3 regions of the Pseudomonas sp. 2 genome follow, and region 1 is predicted to be linked to each of the others. Evidence: riboswitches for the same ligand, from Rfam matches in the RefSeq annotation. Region 1 holds a riboswitch; each other region holds the start of a gene.
What was found. Region 1 has a riboswitch for cobalamin ahead of AC1MEK_RS00550 (CbtB domain-containing protein). Riboswitches for the same ligand answer to the same signal wherever they lie in the genome.
Positions count from the first base shown of each region.

Region 1 (6,829 bases):
AGCAGCGTGTCGATGCGCAATCGGCCCTGAGGCGACTCACCAAAGACATGCAAACCATCGCGAATCTGCGACTCCTTCAGATCACACAGATAGGTGTCCAGACGCGGCAGCCAGATCGCCGCATCGGCTTCGCCATCGAGCCCTTCATCCAGCGCCAATTCGCGGTCGATATGGGTTTCGCGTACCAGACGCAGAATGTCCTTTTGCAGCTCGCGGGCGCGCCGTGGGTCGAGCAGTTGCGCCTCATAGTACTCGTCCGCCAGCAATTCCAGATTGCGCAGCGGCCCGTAGGTCTCGGCGCGGGTCAGGGGCGGCATCAGGTGGTCGATGATCACCGCCTGGGTGCGACGCTTGGCCTGGGCGCCCTCGCCCGGGTCATTGACGATAAACGGATAGATGTTGGGTAACGGGCCGAGAATCGCATCCGGCCAGCACTGCTCGGAAAGGCCCACACCCTTGCCCGGCAGCCATTCCAGATTGCCGTGCTTGCCAACGTGAATCACAGCGTGGGCGCCGTAGGTCTTGCGCAGCCAGAAATAGAACGCCAGATAGCCATGGGGCGGCACCAGGTCCGGATCGTGGTACACGGCGCTGTGATCGACGTTGTAGCCACGGGCCGGCTGAATGCCGACGAACGTCAGGCCAAAGCGCAGCCCGGCGATCATCATGCGCCCGTGGCGGCACATCGGATCGTGCTGCGGTGCGCCCCAGCGCTCCATGACAGCCAGGCGATTGGTTTCAGGCAAGGCGTCGAACGCTGCCAGGTATTCGTCCATCGCCATGCTTTGCTGGCAGGGGCGCTGATCGAGGCTGTCGGGGTCATTGGTCACGCCGCCGAGCAGTGCCTGAATCAGCGCAGTGCCGTTTTCCGGCAGGTCCTGAACCGGGTAGCCCTCAGCCTGCATGGCCTTGAGGATATTCAGCGCCGCCGCCGGGGTATCCAGCCCCACGCCATTGCCTATACGCCCGTCGCGGGTCGGGTAGTTGGCCAGAATCAGCGCCACGCGCTTGTCGGCATTGGCCGTGCGCGCCAGCAGGACCCAGCGCCGGGCCAGCTCGGCGACGAAATCCATGCGCTCCGGTTGCGCGCGGTAACAGACCACGTCGGACTGACTGCGCTCGCTGCGCCAGGCCAGGTCCTTGAAGCTGATCGGCCGGCTGATGATGCGCCCGTCAAGTTCGGGCAGCGCGATGTGCATTGCCAGATCCCGCGAGCCGAGCCCCTGCTCGCTTTGCTGCCAGGCCGGTTCGTTGTCCTGGGCGCAGATGGCCTGGACCACCGGCACATTTAGACGAAACGGTCTTAAATGCGGCGCTTCCGGGCTGGACTGGGCAAACCCGGTGGTGTTGAGGATGACTTCGCAATCGACCTCGTCCAGCCAGTTCTGCACCGCTTCCAGACACGCGGGCTCCTTGAGGCTCGCCACGGCAATCGGCAACGGGTTCAGGCCCTGAGCCTGCAAGCACTGGCAGAACACATCGATGAAACCGGTATTGGCCGCCTGCAGGTGCGAGCGGTAGAACAGCACGGCGGCGACCGGCTGATCGGCTTGCCAGTCGGCTTGCCAGTCCGCCAGCGCGGCGTTGCTTTTCTGTGGGTGATAGATTGCCGTGCGCGGCAGGGTCTGTGGCTCGTCCCAGCGGTAGTCGCGGCCAAGCCAACGGTTGGCCAGGCAGTTGAACAGCTGCAGGGCGTTGTGCTTGCCGCCCTGGCGCAGGTAATGCCAGAGCCGTTCGCGATCTTCGGGTGATTCAGTGCTCAGGTCGCTGAGTTCTGGGTCGGGACGGTCATCGCCGGGGACCAGGATCAGCTTTATGCCTCTGCCGGCCAGCTCCACCAGCCGCTCGACGCCGTAGCGCCAGTAGCCGATGCCGCCGTGCAGGGAAATCAGGATGACCTTGGCGTGACGCAGCACCTCGTCGACGTACAGGTCGACCGAGGCGTGGTTCTGCACCTGCATCGGGTTGGCCAGACGCAGGCTCGGGTAGTCGTCCGGCAGCTGCTGGGCGGTCTCGGCCAGCAGCGCCAGGTGTGAATCGCCACTGCACAGGATCACCAGATCGGCCGGGGTCTGTCCCAGATCGGCGATGCTGTCATCGGGGACAAAGCCACCGGGCTGGGTGCGCAGCAGGTGCATGGATCAGCCCTGAATGGCGGCGCGCAGCTGAGCTTCGATGGCGGCAGCGTCGAGGTCCTGACCGATCAGCACCATGTGGCTGACGCGCTCCTCGTCGGCCTTCCAGGCGCGGTCGAAATGTTTGTCGAAGCGCGTGCCCACACCCTGCACCAGCAGGCGCATCGGTTTGCCGGGAATCGCCGCGAAGCCTTTGACCCGCAGGATGCCGTGCTGGATCACTGCCTGAGTCAGCGCATCGAGCAGCAGTGCTTCGTCGGCCTGGGGCAGCGAGATAGAGATGGAATCGAACGCGTCGTGATCGTGGTCGTCATGGTCGTCGCCTTCGTGGTGATCGTGGTGGGTCTTGCGGCCATCGATATGCAGCTCGGACTCTGCGCCCAGGCCCAGCAGCACGTTGATCGGCAGTTGGCCCTTGCTGGCTTCGATGATTTTCACTGCAGGCGGCAGTTCTTCGGCGACTTCGGCACGCACGGCGGCCAGCGCCTGGGCGTCGAGCATGTCGGCCTTGTTCAGGACCACCAGGTCAGCACTGGCCAGCTGATCAGCGAACAGCTCGTGCAGCGGGGATTCGTGGTCCAAATTCGGGTCGAGTTTGCGCTGGGCGTCGACCTGATCGGGGAAGGCGGCGAAGGTGCCCGCCACCACTGCCGGGCTGTCGACAACGGTGATCACCGCATCGACCGTGCAGGCGTTGCGGATTTCCGGCCACTGGAAGGCTTGCACCAAGGGTTTTGGCAGGGCCAGGCCCGAGGTTTCGATGAGGATGTGGTCCAGATCGCCGCGACGGGCGACCAGTTCCTGCATCACCGGGAAGAATTCTTCCTGCACGGTGCAGCACAGGCAGCCGTTGGCCAATTCATAGACGCGGCCATTGGCTTCTTCTTCGGTGCAGCCGATGGTGCACTGCTTGAGGATTTCGCCGTCGATGCCCAGCTCGCCGAACTCGTTGACGATCACCGCGATCCGGCGGCCTTCGGCGTTGTCGAGCATGTGGCGCAGCAGCGTGGTCTTGCCCGAGCCCAGAAAGCCGGTGACGATGGTGACGGGAAGTTTGGCCAGTGTTTTCATCGGATGCCCTATCGAATGCTCTGCGGCGTTGCGGCGGGCAAACAGGACGAGAACCGCGCGCCCCATGCTGTACGCAGGCCCGCCGTTGGATTCGCCACCGGATCACCCCGCCCGGTTGTAAAGAGAATGCATGGACGTGACGTCCGTTCGAGGCAGGTCTCCTGGCTCACGGTGGCTCGCGGCGTGGATCAGCCGACGAGCGTTCATCGCGCCTTCCCGCGGGTGCAGTGGCTGTGCAATGAACCTGTCCGTTTACAGTTGCGGGGGCAGCTGTGGCATCGAACCACATTCCCTTCTTAGCACCGCTGCCGGGTCGACAGGCAGATCGGTGAACCTCAAGTGCGCAAGGCTACGCAGTGGCTGAAAGAAGGTCAACGCAGAAACGGCGTGTTGCGCGATGCGAGATTCGGCCTGGCTTTTTTGTGGGAGTGAGCTTGCTCACGAAAGCGATCACCTAGCCCCACTATTTATGACGCCTGTCAAAGCCCTTTCGTGAGCAAGCTCACTCCCACATTGACCTCTGCCAGCCGCAGGACCACGTTGTCCGATTGACTGCCGCCCCGCCCCATGCTCTCCTACACACCTTGTTACGGGTGCCCTTCACAGGGTGAAACGGGAAACCGGTGCGTACAGGCCACAAGGCTTGTGCAAGTCCGGCGCTGCCCCCGCAACGGTAAGCGAGCGAAGAGTCAGATCCACTGTGTCGGTCAGCGATATGGGAAGGCGATTCTTGCAGGCTTGGTGCTGTTAATCAGCCCGATGCCCCTCGCAAGCCCGGAGACCGGCCCGACAACGTTCACATAACAGACCCGCGGTGGGCGGGTGCAGTTGAGTTCGCCACTGACGTCCTGTCAGCGGCGCGCCTTTGCGCCTTCCCGTCCGCTGACACTTTCAGAGGGAAGCGCCATGTCGATCAGCACGACCAACCAGACCAGCAGCCAAACCGCAAGCCAAGCCACCACGCAAAGCCAGCGCCTGACCGCCGCCGTCAGCGCGATGATCCTGGGCGCCTGCCTGGTCTACTTCGCCGGCTTCTCGCACATCGACGCCGTGCACAACGCTGCCCACGACACCCGTCACAGCTCTGCCTTCCCTTGCCACTGAGACCTGCCGCCATGTTCAAGCGTATCGCTCAAACGGCCGGTTTCACTGGCCTGCTCGCAGCCCTGCTGCTGACCCTGGTGCAAAGTTTCTGGGTCGCGCCGCTGATCCTGCAGGCCGAAACCTATGAGAAAGCCGAGCCTGCCGTGCACGTGCATGAACACGCAGAAGGCGCCATGGCCGGTCACGTGCACGACGAAGAAGCCTGGGAGCCGGAAGACGGCTGGCAGCGCGTGCTCTCCACCACCGGCGGCAATCTGGTGGTCGCGGTCGGTTTCGCCCTGATGCTGGCAGCGCTGTATACCCTGCGCACACCTTCGAGCACGGCTCAAGGCGCGCTCTGGGGCCTGGCCGGGTTTGCCGTGTTCGTGCTGGCGCCGACCCTGGGCCTGCCGCCTGAGCTGCCGGGCACTGCCGCCGCCGACCTGACCCAACGGCAGATCTGGTGGATCGGCACTGCGGCGTCCACTGCTGTGGGCCTGGCGCTGATCGTGTTCGCCCATCACTGGCTGCTCAAGGTGCTGGGCGCGGCGATTCTGGTCGTGCCCCACGTCGTCGGCGCGCCACAGCCGCTGGTGCATTCGGCACTGGCCCCTGAAGCGCTGGAAGCCCAGTTCAAGATCGCATCGCTGCTGACCAACGCCGTGTTCTGGGTGGCGATGGGCCTGATCAGCGCCTGGCTGTTCCGCCGTGACCAGGCGCCCTCGGCGCAGGCCGGCCTGAACCACGCTGTATGAGTGAAGCCGGTCAGCGGCCGGTCCTGGTGATCGGCCTGGGTTGCCAGCGCGGGTGTCCGGCGCTGGTGCTGCGGGGGTTGATCGAAGTCACGCTGGTCGAACACCGCCTGGCGTTTTCAGACATCACCGCGCTGGCCTCCATCGACAGCAAGTCGTCGGAGGCCGGCCTCGCGGAACTGGCGCAGCAACTGGGCTTGCCCTTGCACTTTTTCAGCGCCGGACAACTGCTCGCCTATGAAGACAGGCTGAGCCATCGCTCGCAGATTTCCTTCGATCACACCGGCTGTTATGGCGTGGCGGAAAGCGCGGCGCTGGCGATGGCCTCGCACCTGTCAGGCCGCCCCGGCAAATTGTTGATCCCGCGCCGCAAGAGTTCCCGCGCCACCGTCGCAATGGCGGGCAGCCTTTGTTTGCCTATGGAGACCCCATGACTGTTTATTTCATCGGCGCAGGCCCGGGTGATCCGGATCTGATCACGGTCAAGGGCCAGCGATTGATCCGCAACTGCCCGGTGATCATCTATGCCGGATCGCTGGTGCCTGAAGCGGTTCTGCAAGGCCACAGAGCGGCCCAGGTGACCAACAGTGCCGAATTGCACCTGGACCAGATCATCGCCTTGATGAAATCTGCTCATGCAAACGGCCAGGATGTCGCCCGCGTGCACTCCGGCGACCCGAGCCTGTATGGCGCCATCGGCGAGCAGATTCGCTGCCTGCGCGAGCTGGATATTCCCTTCGAAATCATCCCCGGTGTGACCGCGACAGCCGCCTGCGCCGCCTTGCTGGGCAGCGAGCTGACCCTGCCGGACATCTCCCAGAGCGTGATCCTGACCCGCTATGGCGACAAGACCGCCATGCCCGAAGGCGAAGCGCTGGGCGACCTGGCGCAGCACAGGGCGACCATGGCGATTCATCTGGGGGTGAACAACCTCGGCAAGATCGTCGCCGAACTCACGCCCCACTACGGCGCAGACTGCCCGATCGCCGTGGTCCACCGCGCCAGCTGGCCGGATCAGGATTGGGTCAGTGGCACGCTGGCGGATATCGAACAGAAGGTGCAGGCCAAGGGTTTTCGGCGCACGGCGTTGATTCTGGTGGGCCGGGTGCTGGGCAATGAAGTGTTCAGCGAGTCGTCCCTGTACCGCGCGGGCCACGCTCACGTTTTCAGGCCCTGAACCCATCCTTTGTGGGAGCCGGCTTGCTGGCGAATGCGATATGTCATTCACCGTTGCAGTGTCTGAACCGCCGCATTCGCCAGCAAGCCGGCTCCCACAGGGATCGCGAACAACCACAATGGCCAGCGTGCCCCATAAAATAAAAAGCCCCGAACCAGTCGGGGCTTTTTGTGGAAGGCAAATCGCTTAGTAGTAAGCGTTTTCCTTCTGCGTATGGTCGGTCACGTCACGTACGCCGGACAGCTCCGGAATACGCTCGAGCAGGGTGCGCTCGATGCCTTCCTTGAGCGTCACGTCGGCCTGGCCGCAGCCTTGGCAGCCGCCGCCGAATTGCAGGACGGCGATGTTCTTGTCGTCTTCCTCGACCACGTCGATCAGCGTCACCTGGCCGCCATGGCTCGCCAGACCCGGGTTGATCTCGGTCTGCAGGTAGTAGTTGATGCGCTCGTTGATCGGGCTGTCGGCGTTGACCATCGGCACCTTGGCGTTCGGCGCCTTGATGGTCAGCTGGCCGCCCATGCGGTCGGTGGCGTAGTCGACCACGGCGTCGTCCAGGAAGGCCTCGCTGAAGGAGTCGATCCAGGCCGTGAAGCTCTTGAGGCCAATCGCCT
Region 1 covers NZ_JBWXNG010000001.1:120,458-127,286, forward strand. The annotation lists gene cobN (cobaltochelatase subunit CobN) at 1-2,138, opposite strand, end outside; gene cobW (cobalamin biosynthesis protein CobW) at 2,142-3,206, opposite strand; cobalamin riboswitch at 3,341-3,559, opposite strand; cobalamin riboswitch at 3,781-4,010, shown strand; gene AC1MEK_RS00550 (CbtB domain-containing protein) at 4,113-4,310, shown strand; gene AC1MEK_RS00555 (CbtA family protein) at 4,322-5,044, shown strand; gene AC1MEK_RS00560 (cobalamin biosynthesis protein) at 5,041-5,475, shown strand; gene cobM (precorrin-4 C(11)-methyltransferase) at 5,472-6,218, shown strand; gene nfuA (Fe-S biogenesis protein NfuA) at 6,405-6,829, opposite strand, start outside.

Region 2 (6,829 bases), on a different contig from region 1:
GTGCGCTGCTCCAGCCAGTCCAGGCCCGGCTGCAGCAGGGCGATGTCACCGCGAAAACGGTTGATGATGAAGCCTTTGACCCGAGCCTGCTCGCTGGGCGACAGCAGCTCCAGCGTGCCTACCAAATGAGCGAAGACGCCGCCGCGATTGATGTCGGCCACCAGCAGTACCGGGCAATCCACCGCTTCGGCGAAGCCCATGTTGGCGATGTCACCGGCACGCAGATTGATTTCCGCCGGCGAGCCCGCGCCTTCGACCATCACCACCGGCCAGCCTTCGCTCAGCCGCTTGTGCGAGGCGAGCACGGCCTGCATGGCGATGGCCTTGTAGTCGTGATAGGCGACCGCGTTCATGGTGGTGACCGCGCGGCCGTGAATGATCACCTGCGCGCCCGTGTCGCTGTTGGGCTTGAGCAGCACCGGGTTCATGTCGGTGTGGGGTTCCAGCCCGCAGGCCTGCGCCTGAACCGCCTGGGCGCGGCCGATTTCGCCGCCGTCGGCAGTGACTGCGCTGTTGAGCGCCATGTTCTGCGGCTTGAACGGCACGGTGCGCACGCCCTGACGGGTGAGCCAGCGGCACAGCGCGGTCACCAGCGTGCTCTTGCCAGCGTCAGAAGTCGTGCCCTGCACCATGAGCGTTTTGCCAGTGGCTGTCATGCGTCCTCCCGGGGGAATTCGCTCAACACCCGCTCCAGTTTCTGCCAATGAACTTCGTCGCGAGGCAGACCAAAACGCAGGCTGCTGTTGGCAGTGAAGATGCGCAGCAGAACGCCCCGTTGCGCGCAGAATTCGTGCAGCTCGGCGGCGCGTGGCGTGATCAGCCACTGAAACAGCGCGCAGCCGCCATGGGGTGCCAGGCCATGGCGAGTCAGCAACTCGGCCAGGCGCTGGCTGGCCTGTTCGGTGCGCAGGCATTGCGCGCGATGGCCTTCGACATCGTTCAGGCACGCCTGACCGAGAATCCGCGTCGGCCCACTGACCGACCACGGGCCGATCTGCCGCGCCAGCACTTTGAGAAAGCGCGACTCGGCCAGCACGAAGCCCAGCCGCACACCCGCCAGGCCAAAGAACTTGCCGAACGAGCGCAATACGATCAGCCCCGGGCGCTCGGTTTCGGCGGCCAGGCTTTGCGCGGGCGTGTTGTCCATGAAGGCTTCGTCCACCACCAGCCAGCCACCGCGCTGGGCCAGCCGCGCGTGCCACTCCAGCAGGCGCGTCGGGGTCAGGCTCAGGCCCGTGGGGTTGTTCGGGTTGACCACCACCAGCACGTCGAGCACGTCGATGAACAGCTCGATTTCATGCTCCAGCACTTCACGCACCAGAAAGCCGTTGCTGCGCCAGGCCTCGGCGTGTTCGGCATAACACGGCGACAGCACGCCGACCTTGCCCGCCTGACGCAAACGCGGCAGCGCCTGGATCGCGGCTTGCGAGCCGGCCACCGGCAGCACATCTGCGGCGCCGTAGTAAGTACGCGCCGCCTGCTCCAGCCCGTCGTCGGTTTCCGGCAGCCGCGCCCAGGCCGACTCAGGGATCGACGGAATCGGCCAGGACCACGGCGAGATGCCGCTGGACAGGTCGAGCCATTCGGCTTCCTCGATCCCGTACTTAGCGATCGCGCCCCGCAACCGCCCGCCGTGCTCAAGCATAGAATTCAGTCCCCAGACACAGAATCAGCAACCACAGCCAAACGCCGCGCTGCACCAGTTGCCAGCCACGATCGATGGAATCGGCGTCGGCCGGCACGCCTTCGCCCAGTTGTGGACGTTGATGCAGCTCGCCGTGATAAATCGCCGCCCCGCCCAGCTCGACGCCCAGCGCTCCGGCGCCGGCCGCCATCACGGGGCCTGCGTTGGGGCTGTCCCATTTCGGTGCCTGGGTGCGCCAGCAGCGCAGCGCCAGGCGGGTTTTGCCCAGCAGCGCGTAGGTCAGCGCCACCAGGCGAGCAGGAATATAGTTGAGCAGGTCGTCGATCTTCGCCGCGGCCCAGCCAAAGCGCTCGAAGCGCTCGTTGCGATAGCCCCACATGGCGTCCAGCGTATTGCTCAGGCGATACAGCACCAGGCCCGGCGCGCCGAGCACGGCGAACCAGAAGATTGCCGCGAACACCGCATCACTGCCGTTTTCCAGCACCGATTCGGTGGCCGCGCGGGCGACCTGGGTGGCGTCCAGTTCGCTGGTCTGGCGGCTGACCAGATAGCCCACGCGCTGGCGGGCCTGTTCCAGATTATTGGCGCGCAGCGCCTGGGCCACGGGTTCGACGTGTTCGCCCAGGCTGCGCAGACCCAGCGCGCAGTACAGCGCCAGCACTTCGACCAGCCAGCCGACGTAGGGCAACCAGCTCAGCAGGGTCGCCAGCAGGGTCAGCGGCACGACGGCGATGAACCAGGCCGTGACGCCATGGCTGCGCCAGCCACGGCCGCCCGCGTTGAAACGCTGCTCTATACGCTCGGCAAAACCGCCGAACGCCACCAGCGGGTGGTTTCGTTTCGGCTCGCCCAGCAGCGCATCCAGCGCCACCCCGGCGACACTCAACAACGCCACGCTCATACCGCCCCACTCATGTCGCCACTCCCCATGTGTTCTCAAAAACCAGTTCTTGCAACGGGCGTGCCTGGGCCCAGCCTTCGAGCACCAGCATCGGCGCCGGGTAAAAGCCTTCGACCGGCCCCAGACACAGAATCGCCAAGGGCTTGGAGCCTTCAGGCATGTGCAGCAGATCGGCCAGCGCCTGTGGCTCGAACAGCGACACCCAGCCCATGCCCAGCCCTTCGGCGCGGGCAGCCAGCCACAGATTCTGGATCGCGCAGGACAAAGACGCCATGTCCATTTCCGGCAGCGTCCGGCGGCCGAAGATGTGTTTCTCGCGATCATCCATCAATGCGGCCACCAGCACTTCGGCGCAATCGTTGATGCCCTCGACCTTGAGCTTCATGAAGTCATCGGAACGCTCACCCAGGGCTTCGGCGGTGCGCACACGCTCAGCCTCGACCTGCGCCTGAATTTGCCCGCGCAAAGCCCGGTCACTGATGCGGATAAACCGCCAAGGCTGCATCAGGCCGACGCTGGGCGCCTGATGCGCCGCTTCCAGCAAACGCGCCAGCAACTCGGGCGCCACCGACCCGCCGCAGAAATGGCGCATGTCGCGGCGCTCGGCGATGGCGCGGTAGACCGCAGCCCGTTCATCAGCGCTGAAGGCGTGGTCAGTCATGGCTTACTCCGAATTTCACACCTGCCACCAACGCCCGAATCGACAAACAACCTGTGGGAGTGAGCTTGCTCACGAACGCGCTTTGCGGGAAATGCAGCGGCGTCAGCCAGCTCTGATTCGTGAGCAAGCTCACTCCCACAGGCAACGGGCGCAGCATGTGCGAAGACACCGTCATGGCTTGAGCAGCGCCGCCATCGCCTTGGGGTTGGACGGGAAATAAAAATGCACGTACGAGGCGGTCATCCGCCCTTCGCGGTACACCGCTTCGGCGCCACGGCCGCCATTGGGGCTCACGCCCCGGGCAATCGGGGTCAGTTCGGTGCTGGTCAGCGAATGGTGATAGGTGTGCCCGCGCAAGGTGCCTTCGGGCAAGTCGACAGCCTGCAACGCCAGGGCCGCCAGACGCTTCTGCATCACCGCCTCGCCATCGAGCAGGCCCACCAGTTCGGCGCGCTGGCCATCGACATCGGTCAGGGCGTTGAGCAGGTACAGCATGCCGCCACACTCGGCCAGCAGCGGTTTGCCAGCGGCGTGGTGAGCGCGAATGGCGTCGAGCATCGAGACGTTTTGCCCCAGCGCCACATGGTGCAATTCCGGGTAGCCACCGGGCAGGTACAGGCTGTCCGCGTCGGGCAACTGCCGGTCGCGGATCGGCGAGAAAAACTTGAGCGTGGCGCCCATCGCCCGCAGCAAGTCGAGGCTGGCGCCGTAGGTAAAGGCGAAGGCTTCGTCATGGGCCACGGCGATGCGCACACCGGCAAGCCACGGTTCGACCGGCACGATCTGCGGCGCGGCAAAGGTCACCGCAGGCGGCAGGGCTGAATCGCAGGTGCTGGCCAACGCGGCAGCGGCGGCGTCCAGGCGAACGTCCAGATCGTTCAGCTCGCTGGCCTGAACCAGGCCCAGATGGCGGCTCGGCAGCTCGATCCCGGTTTCCCGGGAGAGCGCGCCGTACCAGCGCAGGCCTTCCGTGAGGCTGCCTTCGAGCAATTGCGCATGGCGCACTGTGCCCACGCGATTGGCCAGCACCCCGGCAAAAGGCAGGTCCGGCTGATAACGCGCAAGGCCCAGCGCCAGGGCGCCAAAGGTCTGAGCCATGGCGGTGCCGTCGATCACGCCGAGCACCGGCACGCCGAAGTGCCGCGCCAGGTCAGCGCTGGACGGCGTGCCGTCGAACAGCCCCATCACGCCTTCGATCAGGATCAGGTCGGCCTCGCCCGCCGCTTCCCAGAGCAGGCGCCGGCTCTCGTCTTCACCCACCATCCACATGTCGAGCTGATAGACCGGATGGCCGCTGGCGCGCTCCAGAATCATCGGGTCGAGAAAATCCGGCCCGCATTTGAACACCCGCACCTTGCGCCCCTGATTGCGATGCAGGCGGGCCAGCGCGGCGGTGACGGTGGTCTTGCCCTGCCCGGAAGCAGGCGCGGCGATCAGCACCGCGGGACAGGTGCGCGGCTCACTCACAGCTCGATGCCCTTCTGCGCCTTGATACCGGCCTGGAACGCGTGCTTGACCACGGCGATCTCGGAAACGGTGTCGGACAGGTCGATCAGTTCCTGCTTGGCGCCACGGCCGGTGATCACCACATGCTGCATCGGCGGGCGGGCCTGCAGGTCGCCAAGGACCTGATCAAGATCCAGATAGCCGTGCTTGAGGGCGATGTTCAGCTCATCGAGGATCACCAGGCCGATCTCCGGATCGCGCAGCATCTGCCGGGTGACCGCCCAGGCGGCCTCGGCGGCGGCGATATCACGCTGGCGGTCCTGGGTTTCCCAGGTGAAGCCTTCGCCCATGACGTGGTAGCGCACCTGCTCGGGGAAGCGGCGGAAGAACAGCTCCTCGCCGGTGGCATTACGCCCCTTGATGAACTGCACCACGCCGCACTGCATGCCGTGGCCCATGGCCCGGGCGAGCATGCCGAAGGCCGAGCTGCTCTTGCCTTTGCCGTTGCCGGTCAGTACCACCAGCAGGCCGCATTCGTTGGGTGCGCTGGCAATGCGCTCATCGATGATCGCTTTCTTGCGCTGCATGCGCGCCAGGTGGCGTTCGTCACGTTCGGGGGATTCGCTCATCTCGGCTCTCCGCTTGAGGGGCAGACAGGACAGACGAAGGACGCAGGCAAGGACTGACAGCAGGCACCGGAACAGTCCGGGCCTGCGCAGAGCATCGCCCTCCGTGATGCCGTTCGGGTGGATCAGGCCGGTCTCCGGACTCATGAGCGATGCTGCCGGCCGCGCGCCTTCCCATGCCCATGGACACAGTGGCATCGTGCGCAGCCTTGACTCATTTACCGTTGCGGAGGCAGTGCCGGGATAGATCGCGAACGCTCGCACCGGCTTCCCTGTTTCACCCTGTCGACCGGTCGCGGTCGCGGGCACCTGAAACAATCGGCGAAGGTTAGAGGGTTGACCCCGGAGCGTCAATCGAACAGGCGTTTGTTCTGCGGTTGAACCCCTTACCGCACTGCGTCTCTATTTCATACACATGCCATTGCATGACTGCCAGGAAAGGGAGATCGAAGATGCTCACGCGCAAACCCCAGGTTGTGATGTTGCTGTTGGTAGCGGCGGGCCTTTCGGCCTGCGGTGAATCCTCCAGGTTGCAGGTGGCCGACGGCATGGGCCCCTCGCCCCAGTTGCCCGAGCCGAACAAGACCCTGATCCCCACTGTGAACATCGCCCCGGCCGTGGGCTGGCCGGCCGGCGCCAGGCCGGTCGCAGCGCCGGGCACCCAGGTGGCGGCCTTCGCCGAAAACCTCGACCACCCGCGCTGGCTGTACGTGTTGCCCAATGGCGACGTGCTGGTGGCCGAAACCAACGCACCGCCCAAACCCGACGACGGCAAGGGCATTCGCGGCTGGGTCATGAAGAAAGTCATGGGCCGCGCGGGCGCGGGCGTGCCCAGTCCGAACCGCATCACCCTGCTGCGCGACAAGGACCACGACGGCGTCGCGGAAACCCGCACGGTCTTTATCGACCACCTCAATTCGCCCTTCGGCATGGCGCTGGTGGGTAACAACTTTTACGTCGCCGACACCGATCGCCTGCTGCGCTTCAACTATGTGCCGGGCGAGACCTCGATCAAGGGCGAGCCGCTGAAAGTCACTGACTTGCCCGGCGGCACGCTCAACCACCACTGGACCAAGAACGTCATCGCCAGCCGGGACGGCAAGAAGCTCTACGTGACCGTGGGTTCGAACAGCAACGTTGGCGAGAACGGGCTGGATGCCGAAAAAGAACGCGCCGCGATCTGGGAAGTGGACGCCGCCACCGGCAACCACCGGATCTTCGCTTCAGGCCTGCGCAACCCCAACGGCATGGACTGGGACCCGGTGACTGGCAAATTGTGGACGGCGGTGAACGAGCGCGACGAAATCGGCAGCGATCTGGTGCCCGACTATGTGACCTCGGTGAAGGACGGCGGTTTTTACGGCTGGCCGTTCAGCTATTACGGCCAGCATGTGGATGTTCGTGTGTCCCCGCAGAACCCCGAGCTGGTACAGAAAGCCATCGCTCCTGACTTTGCCGTGGGCCCGCACACCGCCTCGCTGGGCCTGGCCTTCGCCGATGGCAAATCACTGCCAGCACCGTTCAACGAGGGGTTGTTCGTGGGCCAGCAC
Region 2 covers NZ_JBWXNG010000002.1:14,508-21,336, forward strand. The annotation lists gene AC1MEK_RS03045 (cobyric acid synthase) at 1-656, opposite strand, end outside; gene cobD (threonine-phosphate decarboxylase CobD) at 653-1,645, opposite strand; gene cbiB (adenosylcobinamide-phosphate synthase CbiB) at 1,638-2,546, opposite strand; gene bluB (5,6-dimethylbenzimidazole synthase) at 2,557-3,207, opposite strand; gene AC1MEK_RS03065 (cobyrinic acid a,c-diamide synthase CobB) at 3,379-4,674, opposite strand; gene cobO (cob(I)yrinic acid a,c-diamide adenosyltransferase) at 4,671-5,282, opposite strand; cobalamin riboswitch at 5,391-5,607, opposite strand; gene AC1MEK_RS03075 (PQQ-dependent sugar dehydrogenase) at 5,732-6,829, shown strand, end outside.
Region 2: linked by a shared signal. The riboswitch ahead of cobO (cob(I)yrinic acid a,c-diamide adenosyltransferase) and the one ahead of AC1MEK_RS00550 (CbtB domain-containing protein) in region 1 are both predicted to bind cobalamin.

Region 3 (6,829 bases), on a different contig from region 1:
TTGGCCTGGGCGGTCTTGTACCAGGGGCGCTGGCGCGGGTCATAGCTGGCCATCTTCGGATCGCCAGGCCAGAACGCATAGCTGCCGTTGGCCAGGCCGTAGGAGACGTACGAGTAGTCCGGGTGACTCTTGGCCAGGCTCTCGAACAGGCTGAACAGCGTTTTGTCGGCGTCGGTCTGCGGGATGCTCGGGGCATCGGCGCTCATGTAGCTCTTCACGCCTTCACCCGCGCCGGTCACGGTCGGGTGCGCGGCCAGGTAGTCGACGTTCTGGCGAATGCCATCGAAGAACAGCTGCATGGCGTTGGCGACCTGGCGGATCTCCCGGCTGCTGCCGTCGACGAAATCGCTTTCGGCGTCGTTGCGCAAGTTAATGATCACCATCGTCGCGACGAGGATGATCGGCACGCAAGCGATGACGGCAAAGGCCCAGGTGAGTTTCTGTTTGATGTTCATCGGCGCTCCTGATTGTTATTGGATTCACGCGGAGAAAAAGCTGCGGGGCAGCGGATCGATCAGGACAGTGCGATGGGGGTCAGGCAAATCCGTCTGATGGTATGCGGCTATCGGCAAAAGGGCGGGGATCTTGAGGCATGGATCACGGTTTCAGGTCAACGGTAAAGCCATGACCGATCGATGACTTGTGGGAGCGAGCTTGCTCGCGAAAGCAGTGGGTCAGTCGATGCTGCAGTGGCAGGACTGACGTCTTCGCGAGCAAGCTCACTCCCACAAGGGAAGGTTTATGCCGGCCGCAGGCGCAAAAATCGTGCGCCATCGGACGGGTCGGTCAGCCAGTGGCCCTGTACGCCAAAGGTGGCCCTAAGGCGTTCAGGTGTCAGCACCTCGAAAGGTGAGCCCAGCGCCACCAGCCGCCCACTGTCCATGACTGCCAGGCGATCGCAGGCCAGTGCCTGGTTCAGATCGTGCAGGGCGATCACCGTGGTCACCGGCAAGCGCTGCACCAGCGACAGGATCGACAGTTGCTGCTGGATATCCAGATGATTGGTCGGCTCGTCCAGCAGCAGGATCTGCGGTCGCTGGACCAGTGCCCGGGCGATGTGGGCGCGCTGGCGTTCGCCGCCGGAGAGGGTGTGCCAGGCCCGCTGGGTCAGGTGCGTGAGGTTCACGTCGGCAATGGCCTGGCTGACGATCTGCCGGTCGTCATCGCTCCACGGCGCCAGTGCCGACAGCCAGGGCGTGCGGCCCAGTTCGACGGCCTGCAGCAGGCTGATGGCGTCGCCGGTCTCGGCCTGCTGTTCGACCACCGCCAGGCGCTGGGCGATGTCCCGGCGCTTGAGGGCCGACAAGCGCTGCTCGCCCAGTCGGACTTCGCCTGTGGTCGGCGCAAGGATGCCGGCCAGCAGGCGGATCAGCGTCGACTTGCCCGAACCGTTGGGGCCGACGATGCCCAGGTTCTCGCCCGCACGAATGCTCAGGGTCACGCCGTCGAGCAGCTGCGCGCCCTTGACCGAGTAACCCAGTTCGGTGCCGCTGAGCACGGCCGTGGCATGTTCGGTTCTGGCATTCATCGTGTCCGGTTCCCGCGAATGAGGATCAGGGCGAACACCGGCGCGCCGACCAGCGCGGTGATCACGCCAATGGGCAACACCTGGCCCTTGATCAGCGTGCGCGACAGCACATCGGCGGCGATCAGAAACAGGGCGCCGCTCAAGGCGCTCAGCGGCAACAGACGCGCATGCCTGACGCCGGCAACCATGCGCACCGCGTGGGGAATCACCAGTCCGACGAAACCGATGGAGCCGACAATCGAGACCATGACGGCGGTGACCAGCGCGGCGGCGCCGATCAGCACGGCTTGAACCTGGCGCACCGGAATACCCAGCGAGGCCGCCGAGTCGCTGCCGAAGGTGAATGCATCCAGCGCGCGACGGTGCCACAGGCAGACCAGCAGGCCGAGCAGCACCACCGGGACGGCCAGCAGCACCTGCGACCAGCGCACGCCGGAGAGGTTGCCCAGCAGCCAGAACATGATGCCGCGCGCCTGCTCGGCATTGGCCGATTTGGTGATCAGGAACGAGGTCAGGGCGTTGAACAGTTGCGAGCCTGCGATACCGGCCAGAATGATCTGGCTGGCGGTCGACTGGCCCTTCGAAGAACGGGCGAGCAGGGCGACCAGGGCAAAGGCGGCGATGGCCCCGGCAAAGGCACCGGTGGACAGGGAAATCGCCCCGGCGCCCAAGCCGATCAAGGTCACCAGCACCGCGCCAGTGGAGGCGCCCGCCGAAATCCCCAGCAGATACGGATCGGCCAGCGCATTGCGCAGCAGCGACTGCAGCACCACGCCACAAATCGCCAGCCCGGCGCCACAGGCCGCGGCGACGATGGCCCGGGTCAGGCGGTAGTTCCAGACGATGCCTTCGTCGATCGGGTCCAGCGGGTAGCCGGCCGCCCACAGCTTGTTCGCCAGCACCTGGAAAATCACCGGCAGGCTGATGGAGGTTTCACCGATGGCGATGCCGGCGATCACGGCCGCCAACAGCACGGCGCTGACCCAGAGGGCGTGAGTGAGCAGACGCAGCAAACTGTTGCGAATCATTGGCCCGCCGTGGCCTGGGCGAGCTGCTCGATGCCGTCGAACAGGCGCACGCTGGATTCCATGGCGCTGGCGTCCATGATCACTATCCGGTTGTTTTTCACCGCATCCATGTTGCGGGTGACCGGGTCGGATTTGAGGAAGGCCAGCTTCTTCTCATGATCGTCGGCCGGGAAACGGCGACGATCCATGCGCGCGATGACCAGGATGCTCGGGTTGGCCTTGGCGATGGTTTCCCAGCCCACGGTCGGCCATTCTTCGTCGGATTCGATGACATTGCGCATGCCCAGGGTGTCGAGCATGAAATTCGGGATACCCTTGCGCCCGGCCACGAAAGGCGCGGCGTTGAGCTCAGGGCTGGAGAACCAGAACAGCGCCGAGAGCTGCTGGCTGTCGTGGGATTTCGCCTCAGCGACCGCCTTGGCCAGGCGCGCCTGGAAGTCGGCGACCAGTGCCTGGCCGCGGTCCTGCACGTCGAAGATTTCAGCTTGCTGGCGCACGCTCTTGTACAGGGTCTCGATGTCGAACGCCTTGAGTCGGGTGCCGTCGGCGCCGACCAGATTGTCTTTGCCTTCGCAATCAGACGGCAGGATGTAGGCCGGAATCTTCAGGTCGGCGAACTGCTGGCGGGTACCGACCGCGCCTTGCGGGCCGACCATCCATTCGAACTGCACCGGCACGAAGTCCGGGCGTTTGCCGATCACCGATTCGAAGCTCGGCGCATTGTCGGCCAGGCGCTCGATCTGGCTGTTGGCGTCCTGGTACTGCGCCAGTACCTGGTTGAACCACAGCGAGGTGCCGACCACTTGCTGGCTCAGGCCCAGGGCGTAAAGCATTTCGGTGGCGGCCTGGCCGATGGTCACGGCCTTTTGCGGGGCATGGGCGAAGGTCAGCGGCACGCCGCAGTTGTCGATCGTCAGCGGGTAGTGGGTGGGCGCGGCGAGGGCGGCGCTAGAGAGCGTCAGACCGGTGAACAGGGTGGCAAGGCGGCGCAGCGACATGAACGCAAATCTCCAGTAAGGCTGATTGCCGACGAATCGCTACTGGAAAGCACATCCCGATCATGCGATGCATGAAAGGCTGGCGCGGGTGAAAACCTGCACGAACGGATGTCCTTCCCGGACACCCCGCCGGTGAATGATTGACGCTTGCCGGCAGGTCTCCTGACTGGCGCGTCATTGCCATGCTCCGGCCTTCCCGGGAGGACCCAGTGGCGATCGTGAAGCAGGGCTCAGCGCCTACAGTTGCGGGGACAGTTCCGTTTGAGCCTTTGTCCCTGAAGCGGTCAGGCTCGCGGATTCCCTATTAATTCCGAGTGGAAACCGGCGGCGGGGATACTAAACGATTTGAAGAGAGCGGGCGAATCCGCTTTTGATTCTGCCCGCAGGGCGTGGGAGCAAGCTTGCTCGCGATCTGGCGCGCAGCGGCAGCAAAACCATGCGCCTCGGCATTGTCAGACATACCGCGTGCTCAGGGTTTACTGCCGCTGCGCGCCAGATCGCTGGCAAGCCAAGCTCCTACGCCCTGCGGGCAGAAGCTGATATCACAGACTGAGCGGCCAGCCGATCACCTTCTTGGTACGCGGCGTGGCATAGGTGCGCACCTTGGAGGTCTTCAACCCCAGCCGCATCAGCGACTCGGCCAACGCCACGGCGGCCGTCACGCCATCCACCACCGGCACCCCGGCGCGGTCGCGGATCATCTGGTCCAGGCCCGCCATGCCGCCGCAGCCCAGGCAGATCACCTCGGCCTTGTCGTGGGTCACGGCATGGGCGGCCTGTTCGACAATCGCCTCGATTGCGCGCCCGGGCATTTCTTCAAGCTCCAGCACGCTCATGCCGCTGGCCCGCACCGAAGCGCAGCGCTCGTACACCCCGGCCAGTTTCAGACGATCCTCGATCAGCGGCACCGCACGGTCCAGCGTGGTCACCACCGAATACTTGTGGCCCAACAGCATCGCCAGGCTGGCCGCCGCTTCGGTGATGTCCACCACCGGCACTTCCAGCAACTCCTGCAACCCTTCGCGGCCGTGCTCGCCGTAACCGGCCTGGATCACCGCGTCGAACGGCTGGTCGTAGGACATCACGCGGTCCATCACCGCAATGGCCGCCAGGTAGCTCTCGAAATTGCCTTCGACCGATTCCGCGCCGAAGCGCGGGGTCAGGCCGACGATTTCGGTACCGGGCGAGGCGACGCTGCGCGCCTGCTCGGCGATGGTCTGGGTCATCGACTGGGTGGTGTTGACGTTGACGATCAAAATTCGCATGGGTGGAGTCTCTCGCTTGCAATCAATGCTTGATGTCTTGCACGGCAATGGCCTCGCCACTGACGTCCTTGAAACGTTGGCGCCGGTCGGCCAGCAGCAGGTACAGCGCCGCGCCGATGGCCGCGCCCATCAGCCAGGAAAACGGTGACACCGATTCGAAGGCCGGCATCAGCGCGGTGATGGTGGAAATGATCGCGGCGGGAATAAACGCCCAGACCGCACGCAGGTTGACCCCGCGGGAATAGTGATACGGCCCGGCCGGATCTTCGGTGTACAGCTGCGGCACGTCCACACGGCCCTTGCGCAGCAGCCAGTAGTCGGCGGTGATTACGCCATACAGCGGGCCGAGCAGGGCGCCCAGACCCGAGAGAAAATACACGATCACCAGCGGGCTGTTGTAGAGGTTCCACGGCAGGATCAGCACAGCAACCGTCGCACTGAGCATCCCGGCGCGGCGGAAGGTGAGATAACGCGGCGCCAGGCTGCTGATCACGAAGGCCGGCGCGACGAAGTTGGCCATGATGTTCACCGCCACCGTGACGATCAGGAAGGCCAGGCAGCCGAGCACCAGAAAGAAGGTGTTGGGGATGGTCTTGATGATGTCGGTGGGGCTTTCGATGATCTGGCCGTTGATGGAGAACTGCGCGCCGGAGATGACCACAGTGATGAAGGCGAACAACAAAACGTTGACCGGCAGGCCCCAGAAATTGCCCTTACGGATGGTCTTCTTGCACGGTGCCGAGCGGGAGAAGTCGCAGAAGTTGAGAATCAGCGTGCCGTAGATCGCCAGCCACAGGGCGCTGCCGGCAAAAATGCTGCGCCACATCGCCAGGCCTTCCAGCGGTGCATTGGTGGTCCAGCTGATGTGCCCGTTGGCCTGGGTGAACATCCACACCGCCAGGCTGGCCACGGTCAGCAGAATGACCGGGCCGGCGAACGCTTCGTAGCGGCGCACCATTTCCATGCCGTAGGCCAGAATCACGAACTGCACCAGCCAAATGCTGATGAAGCAGACCCAGCCCAGGCTCGACAGCCCCAGCACGGAGTCGTGATCGTAACTGTCCAGCGCCGGGTCCAGCGCCGTGAGCAAAACCCGCAGCACCACCGAGGCCAGATAGGTCTGGATGCCGAACCAGGCGATGGCGATGACCGCGCGGATCAGCGCTGGAATCTGTGCACCGAAGATGCCGAAACTGACCCGGCTGATCACCGGAAATGGCACGCCGGTCTTCACGCCCATGTCGCCGGTCAGGTTCATGCACAGATAAACCAGCGCCGCGCCAATGGCCAGCGACAGCATGATCTGCCACCCGCCGAGCCCGAGGGCGTACAGGCCGATGGCGAAGGAGTAGTTGGCGAGATTGTGTACATCATTGGTCCACAAGGCAAAGATACTGTATCCACCCCATGTCCGCCCTTCGGCTTTTCGGGGCGCCAGGTCGTGATTGTGAAGACGGGGGCTGAGGGCGGGGTGGTCGGCGGCAGAAGCAGACGCGGCAAGGGCTGGATCCAGGGTGTTGTCTACTGGCATGTTCAACAATCTCCGGCGCTATTTGTATTTGTTTTTGTATACAGTGCGCTGGCAAGACTAGCTGAATCATCCGGTGAGTCAATCCGAAGATTACGAATGGCTGGAAGGATGCGAGATCTGTAGGAGCGAATTCATTCGCGATGCGATGGTGAACTCACCCCGAATGCATCGCCTGATCCATTTTCGCGAATGAATTCGCTCCTACAGGGAAATGTGTGTGCCGTAAGAGCAATATCAGCCCTTCATGGGCACCGGCGCTTGCGCCGCGATAAACCCCTGATCACGCATCGCCTGCCAGAACCCGTCCGGCACCTGCGCATTCAGCGCCGCGACGTCCTCGGCAATTCGCGACGGACGGCTGGCCCCGGGAATCACCGCGGCGACCAACGGATTGGCCAGCACGAACTGCAAGGCCGCCGCCTTGATGTCCACCTGATACTGCCGGGCGATTTCCTGAATGTGCGCGACCTTGTCCAGCA
Region 3 covers NZ_JBWXNG010000005.1:382,402-389,230, reverse strand. The annotation lists partial or broken gene AC1MEK_RS11480 (HAMP domain-containing protein) at 1-383, opposite strand, end outside; gene AC1MEK_RS11475 (ABC transporter ATP-binding protein) at 740-1,528, opposite strand; gene AC1MEK_RS11470 (FecCD family ABC transporter permease) at 1,525-2,556, opposite strand; gene AC1MEK_RS11465 (ABC transporter substrate-binding protein) at 2,553-3,554, opposite strand; cobalamin riboswitch at 3,690-3,895, opposite strand; gene AC1MEK_RS11460 (aspartate/glutamate racemase family protein) at 4,097-4,819, opposite strand; gene AC1MEK_RS11455 (NCS1 family nucleobase:cation symporter-1) at 4,842-6,350, opposite strand; gene AC1MEK_RS11450 (aldo/keto reductase) at 6,585-6,829, opposite strand, start outside.
Region 3: linked by a shared signal. The riboswitch ahead of AC1MEK_RS11465 (ABC transporter substrate-binding protein) and the one ahead of AC1MEK_RS00550 (CbtB domain-containing protein) in region 1 are both predicted to bind cobalamin.